3 regions of the Streptomyces sp. 184 genome follow, and region 1 is predicted to be linked to each of the others. Evidence: riboswitches for the same ligand, from Rfam matches in the RefSeq annotation. Region 1 holds a riboswitch; each other region holds the start of a gene.
The links. Region 1 has a riboswitch for thiamine pyrophosphate ahead of QBL21_RS08920 (thiamine ABC transporter substrate binding subunit). Riboswitches for the same ligand answer to the same signal wherever they lie in the genome.
Positions count from the first base shown of each region.

Region 2: another riboswitch for thiamine pyrophosphate. It lies ahead of thiO (glycine oxidase ThiO); the one in region 1 lies ahead of QBL21_RS08920 (thiamine ABC transporter substrate binding subunit).
Region 3: another riboswitch for thiamine pyrophosphate. It lies ahead of thiC (phosphomethylpyrimidine synthase ThiC); the one in region 1 lies ahead of QBL21_RS08920 (thiamine ABC transporter substrate binding subunit).

Region 1 covers NZ_CP123230.1:2,050,346-2,052,601, reverse strand. Annotated here, with positions in the region: gene QBL21_RS08920 (thiamine ABC transporter substrate binding subunit) at 1-1,006, opposite strand, end outside; TPP riboswitch at 1,045-1,155, opposite strand; gene rlmN (23S rRNA (adenine(2503)-C(2))-methyltransferase RlmN) at 1,170-2,256, opposite strand, start outside.
Region 2 covers NZ_CP123230.1:5,767,433-5,769,688, forward strand. Annotated here, with positions in the region: gene QBL21_RS24480 (NAD(P)/FAD-dependent oxidoreductase) at 1-790, opposite strand, end outside; TPP riboswitch at 879-989, shown strand; gene thiO (glycine oxidase ThiO) at 988-2,256, shown strand, end outside.
Region 3 covers NZ_CP123230.1:8,105,965-8,108,220, forward strand. Annotated here, with positions in the region: gene thiC (phosphomethylpyrimidine synthase ThiC) at 1-1,350, opposite strand, end outside; TPP riboswitch at 1,343-1,474, opposite strand; gene QBL21_RS34785 (YibE/F family protein) at 1,549-2,256, shown strand, end outside.

The DNA of each region.
Region 1 (2,256 bases):
CGATGTCCGCAGGGTCGAGGGTGTGCGGGTCGTCGATCTCCTCGCCGTAGCGGGTGAACACCTCGGGCAGTTCGGTGTTCTCGCGCGCCGGGTGGACGAACATCTTCAGCGGCATGTCCTGCTGGAACCGCTCGCCGATGAGGAAGTCGAGGAGCGCCTTGCCGCCTTCGGGGTTGCCGGCGTTCGCGAGCAGCCCGGCGAACTCGATCTGGCGGAAGCAGGTGCCGGTGGACACGCCGGTGGTGGCTTCCGCCGGCTTGGACTCCATGTCGAGGACGGGCGGGCTGGAGGCGTACGAGACGACGAGCGGCTTGTCGCCCTTGCCGGCGCCGGAGAAGCGCTCGTAGTACGCCTGCTCCCAGCCGTCGACGACCTCGACGCCGTTGTCGCGCAGGTCGCTCCAGTAGTCCTCCCAGCCCTCGGCGCCGTACTCGTCGGCGGTGGCGAGGAGGAAGGCCAGGCCCGGGGAGGAGGTGGCGGCGTTCTCGGTGACGAGGAGGTCCTTGTAGCGGGGGTCGGCGAGGTCGTCGAAGGTCTGCGGCGGGTCGAGGTTCTTCTCCTCGAACCAGGCGCGGTCGTAGTTGACGCACACGTCGCCGTAGTCGACGGGGGTGACGCGGTGCTCACCGGCGTCGAGCTGGAGTTCCTCGGGGATGCGGTCCAGCCCCTTCGCCTCGTACGGGGTGAAGATCCCGTTGTCGAGGCCGCGGGAGAGCAGGGTGTTGTCGATGCCGAAGAAGACGTCGCCCTGGGGGTTGTCCTTGGACAGGACCGCCTGGTTGACGGCGGAGCCGGCGTCCTTGCCCTTGAGGATGTCGACCTTGTATCCCGACTGTTTCTCGAACGCCTTGAGGACGTCGTCGGAGACGGCGAAGGAGTCGTGGGTGACGAGGGTGACGCTCTTGTCGCCCGAGCCGGACCCGGATCCGTCGCCGGAGTCAGAGCCGCAGGCGGCCAGCCCCAGGGCGAGGGACGCGGCCAGGGCGGTGGTGACGATGCGCTTCATCGGGCTGCTTTCGTGGCGTGCGGGCAGCCCGGGCAGCAGCAGAGTGTCGACCGAACTTCCTACCCAGAATGACCTGGGCGAGGTTCGAGGGTCTGCGGCCTGGACGGTGCCGCACTCTCAGCGCTGCGAGCGCTCCCCTGTCGGTATGTACACGTGAACGGTATCAGGCGGGTGCCTCGGCCGCGGAGGCCGCGAGCTGCCCGCAGGCCCCCTCGATCTCCTGGCCGCGGGTGTCGCGCACGGTCACGGGCACGCCGTGGGCCTCCAGCGCGGCGACGAACGCCCGCTCGTCCTCGGGCCGGGAGGCGGTCCACTTGGAGCCGGGGGTGGGGTTGAGCGGGATGAGGTTGACGTGGGCGCGGCGGCCCTTGAGGAGGCGGCCGAGGAGGTCGGCGCGCCACGCCTGGTCGTTGATGTCCTTGATCAGCGCGTACTCGATGGAGACGCGGCGGCCGGAGCGTGCGGAGTACTCCCAGGCGGCGTCGAGGACCTCGCGGACCTTCCAGCGGGTGTTGACGGGCACGAGGGTGTCGCGCAGCTCGTCGTCGGGCGCGTGCAGGGAGACCGCGAGGCGGCACTTCAGGCCCTCGTCGGCGAGGCGGTGCATGGCGGGCACGAGGCCGACGGTGGAGACGGTGATCCCGCGCTGGGAGAGGCCGAGGCCGTCGGGCTCGGGGTCGGTGAGGCGGCGTATGGCGGCCAGCACGCGGTTGTAGTTCGCCAGCGGCTCGCCCATGCCCATGAAGACGATGTTGGACAGCCGCGCGGGTCCCCCGGGCACCTCGCCGTCGCGCAGGGCGCGCATGCCGTCGACGATCTGGTGGACGATCTCGGCGGTGGACAGGTTGCGGGTGAGCCCCGCCTGGCCGGTGGCGCAGAACGGGCAGTTCATCCCGCAGCCGGCCTGGGAGGAGATGCACATGGTGACGCGGTCGGGGTAGCGCATGAGCACCGACTCGACCAGCGTGCCGTCGAAGAGCCGCCACAGGGTCTTGCGGGTGGTGTCGCCGTCGCAGCTCAGATGTCGTACGACGGTCATCAGCTCGGGCAGCAGCCCTTCGGCGAGCTTCGCCCGGGCCCCGGCCGGCACGTCGGTCCAGCCGTCCGGATCGGTGACGTAGCGCGCGAAGTAGTGCCGCGAAAGCTGCGCGGCACGAAACGGCTTCTCCCCCAGCTCCACCACGGCCTCGCGGCGCTCGGCGGGCGTGAGGTCGGCAAGGTGCCGCGGCGGCTTCTTGGCGGCACGGGGG
Region 2 (2,256 bases), 3.7 Mb from region 1:
CGACGACGGCGTCGGCGGTCAGCTCCGTACCGTCGTCGAGGACCACCGCGACCGGGCCGTCCGCGCCGAGGCTCTCGACGCGCTCGACCCGGCGGCCGGTCAGCAGCCGGGCCCCGCTCTCCTCGTACCACCCGGCCATCGGCGCCGCGACCTCGGCCGGCAGCGCCGCCGCCAGCGGGTGCCCGGCCGCCTCCACGACCGTCACCTCGCAGCCCTGCTCGCGCGCGGCGGTGGTCAGCTCCGCGCCGATCCAGCCCGCGCCGACCACCAGGATCCGGCTGCGCCGCACGAGCACCGCGCGCAGCCGCGCCGCGTCGTCGAGGGTGCGCAGCAGGTACACGCCGGGCGTGGCGCCGGCCGGGGCGCCGGGCAGCGGGATCGGCAGCGCGCCGGTGGCGAGGACCAGCCTGTCGTACGGCACGGGCCCGGCGTCCGTCTCCAGCAGCCGGCCCGCGGTGTCCAGGCGGTCGACGTGCAGCCCCAGTCGCAGCCCGATGCCGTACTCCGCGAAGTCCACCTCGAACGCCGAGCCCTCCGCCTTGCCGAGCAGCACCGCCTTGGACAGCGGCGGCCGGTCGTACGGCTGGTGCGGCTCCGCGCCGACGAGGGTGACGGCGCCCCCGTAGCCCTGCTCGCGCAGCGCCACGGCGGTCTGCACGCCGGCCATGCCGGCGCCGACGACGACGGTGCCCGCGGGGCCGTCCGCGGCGCGGCTGGGGCGGCGTGCGGCCCCGTCGGCGGGGCGCTCGCCGGGGGCGTGGTCCGGTTCGGCGTCGGTCACACCGATCACTTTATGCCGCACCCGTCGAGCGCCGCTCGCGCCGGGTCCGCTCGGGAGGCTCCCTTACAGCGGCCGGGCGTACGGAGTTAGGGTGGCCGGGAAGACTCGCGGGAGCCCGGCGCACCGGGCTGAGAGGGGGGCTGGCGGCCCCCGACCGTACGAACCTGATCCGGGTCATGCCGGCGAAGGGAGGGGCGAACGCGCCCATGCAGCCACGCGACACACCCCCGACACCACCCGCGACGGACCCCGCGGCGGACCCAACGACGGACCCAGCGGCGGGCCCAACGACGGGCCCAACGACGGGCCCAGCGGCGAAACCCGCGGCGGGCCCAACCGGCGCGCCGCGCCGGGCGGATGCCGCGTACGACGTCCTCGTCGTCGGCGGCGGCGTCATCGGCCTGGTCACCGCCTGGCAGGCGGCCCGCCGCGGGCTGGTCACCGCCGTCGCCGACCCGGCCCCCGGCGGCGGCGCCGCGCAGGTCGCGGCCGGGATGCTCGCCGCCGTGACCGAACTGCACTACGGCGAGGAGGCGCTGCTGGCGCTCAACCTGGCCGCCGCGGAGCGCTATCCGGCCTTCGCCGCCGAGCTGGCGGAGGCGTCGGGCAGGGACATCGGCTACCGCCGCTGCGGCGCGCTGTCCGTCGCGCTCGACGCCGACGACCGCGCCCAACTGCGCGAACTCCACGGCTTCCAGCAGCGGCTGGGGCTGTCGGCCGAGTGGCTCACCGGAAGCGAGTGCCGCCGCCTGGAGCCGATGCTCGCGCCCGGCGTGCGCGGCGGGCTGCGCGTCGACGGCGACCACCAGACGGACCCGCGGCTGCTGACCGCGGCGCTGGTCACCGCCTGCGAGCGGGCCGGGGTCGCCTTCCACCGCAGCCTCGCGGTCCGGCTGCGGGTGACCGGCGCGGGCGCGGCCGAGCGGGCGGCGGGCGCGGAGCTGGCGGACGGCACGCGGATCGCCGCCGGCCAGACGGTGCTGGCCGCCGGCAGCGACAGCGGCCGGCTGGCGGGGGTGCCGGAGGCGGTACGGCCGCCGGTGCGGCCGGTGAAGGGGCAGGTGCTGCGGCTGCGGATGCCCGCCGCCGGGACGCCGTTTTTGTCCCGTACGGTACGGGCCGTGGTCCGCGGCAGCAGCGTGTACCTGGTGCCGCGGGAGAGCGGCGAGCTGGTCGTCGGCGCCACCAGCGAGGAGCTGGGCTGGGACACCACCGTCACCGCCGGCGGCGTCTACGAGCTGCTGCGCGACGCGCACGAGCTGCTGCCCGGGCTGACGGAGCTGCCGCTCGTGGAGACCGGCGCCGGGCTGCGCCCCGGCTCCCCCGACAACGCACCGCTGCTGGGCCCCACCGCCCTGGCGGGCCTGCACCTGGCCACCGGCCACTACCGCAACGGGGTGCTCCTGACCCCCGTCACCGGCGACGCGCTCGCCGCCGCGCTCACCGGCGGCGAACTCCCCGACGTGGCCCGCCCG
Region 3 (2,256 bases), 6.1 Mb from region 1:
CGCCGTGCCCCACCAGGCGATCATCGCCGCGCCGATGCCGGAGGTGATGTGGTCGTAGGCGGGGGCGATGTCGGTGGCCAGGGGGCCGAGGGTGTAGAAGGGTGCCTCTTCGCAGATTTCCTGCTGGAGGTCGACGTTCTCCTTGATCTTGTGCATGGGGACGTGGCCCGGGCCCTCGATCATCGTCTGTACGCCGTGGGACTTCGCGGTCCGGTTGAGTTCGCCGAGGGTGTGCAGCTCCGCGAACTGCGCCTCGTCGTTGGCGTCGGCGATCGAGCCGGGGCGCAGGCCGTCGCCGAGGGAGAAGGTCACGTCGTAGGCGGCGAGGATCTCGCAGAGTTCCTCGAAGTGGGTGAAGAGGAACGACTCGCGGTGGTGGGCCAGGCACCAGGCGGCCATGATGGAGCCGCCGCGGGAGACGATGCCCGTCTTGCGGCGGGCGGTGAGCGGGACGTAGCGGAGCAGGACGCCGGCGTGGACGGTCATGTAGTCGACGCCCTGTTCGCACTGCTCGATGACGGTGTCGCGGTAGACGTCCCAGTTGAGTTCCTCGGCGCGGCCGTCGACCTTCTCCAGTGCCTGGTAGAGGGGGACGGTGCCGATGGGGACGGGGGAGTTGCGCAGGATCCACTCGCGGGTGGTGTGGATGTTGCGGCCGGTGGACAGGTCCATGACCGTGTCGGCGCCCCAGCGGGTGGCCCATGTCATCTTCTCCACCTCCTCCTCGATGGAGGAGGTGACGGCGGAGTTGCCGATGTTGGCGTTGACCTTCACCAGGAAGTTCTTGCCGATGATCATCGGTTCGGACTCGGGGTGGTTGACGTTCGCGGGGAGCACGGCGCGGCCGGCGGCGATCTCGTCGCGTACGAAGGCGGGCTCGACGCGCTCGCGCAGCGCGACGAACTCCATCTCCGCGGTGATCTCCCCCGCTCTGGCGTACGCGAGTTGCGTGACGGCGGCGCCGCGGGCGCGCCGCGGCTGGCGCGGGCGGCCGGGGAAGACGGCGTCGAGGTTGCGCAGGCCGCCGCGGGGTGAGGTGTGCTTGAGGCCGTCGTCCTCGGGGCTGGGCGGGCGGCCCGGGTACTCCTCGGTGTCGCCGCGGGCGATGATCCAGTTGTCGCGCAGCGGGGTGAGCCCGCGGCGTACGTCGGTGTCGATGGTCGGGTCGGTGTACGGCCCGGACGTGTCGTACAGCGTCACGTCGCGGCCGTTCGTGAGGTGCACGCGCCGCACCGGGACCCTGATGTCGGGCCGGACGGGGTGTTGGTGGTGGTCCTTGTGCCAGCCGATCCCGGTGGGATCCCCGGGGGATTCCCCGGTGGCGGGCGTACGTGCATCCGAAACGGTCATGGAGACCCACTCCCTACGCCGGCATTACCCGGTAACAGGTTCGGCGGTCGGCGCAGCTTCGGTCCGGATTCGGATCTGTCAGCGCCCTCTCAGCCCGGTGCTCCGAGCTCCCGCGGTGTGCAGTTCGCCGCCCACGCTAACCGCTGCACGTCCCGGCACGAAAGAGGGCCCCGGGACGGTTCCTGCGATGATCTGGCCGTGACTCATTCGCACGGCCATGCCCACGACCACGGCGGCGCCCCGGCCCCGCCCGCCTCGCACCGGCTGCGTACGGTGATCGCCGCGGTGCTCGTCCCGTTCGCGCTGGCGGTGCTCGCCGGGCTGATCGCGCTGTGGCCGGGGGACGAACCGGCCGGGGAGCGCAGCGGTATCGGCTTCGACCAGGAGCGGCAGCGGGCGAAGGTCACGAAGGTCGAGCAGGTGAAGTGCTCGGATGTGGGCGCGCAGATCCAGGAGCCGGGGTCGCCCGGCGGTGGCGGTGGCGGTGCGGACGAGCCGCGGCCGGACGAGGACGCGGTGTGCGAGCAGGCGACGATCGAGGTGACGTCGGGCAAACACGCGGGGCGCACCTTCACGGAGGTCGTCGCGCCGGATGCGTCCCGGCGGTACGAGGTGGGGCAGGAACTCGTCGTCTCCTACTCGCCGAAGGCGCCGCGCGAGTTGCAGTACGCGGTCTCCGACGTGGTGCGTACGGTGCCGATGACGGCGCTGGCGCTGGTGTTCGCGGTGGCGGTGGTGATCGTCGGGCGGCTGCGGGGGCTGGCGGCGCTCGCGGCGCTGGCGGTGAGCTTCGCGATCCTGATCCTGTTCATCCTGCCGGCGATCCTCGACGGGTCGAATCCGCTGGTGGTGGCGGTGGTCGGGGGCAGCGCCATCATGCTGATCGCGCTCTACCTGTGTCACGGC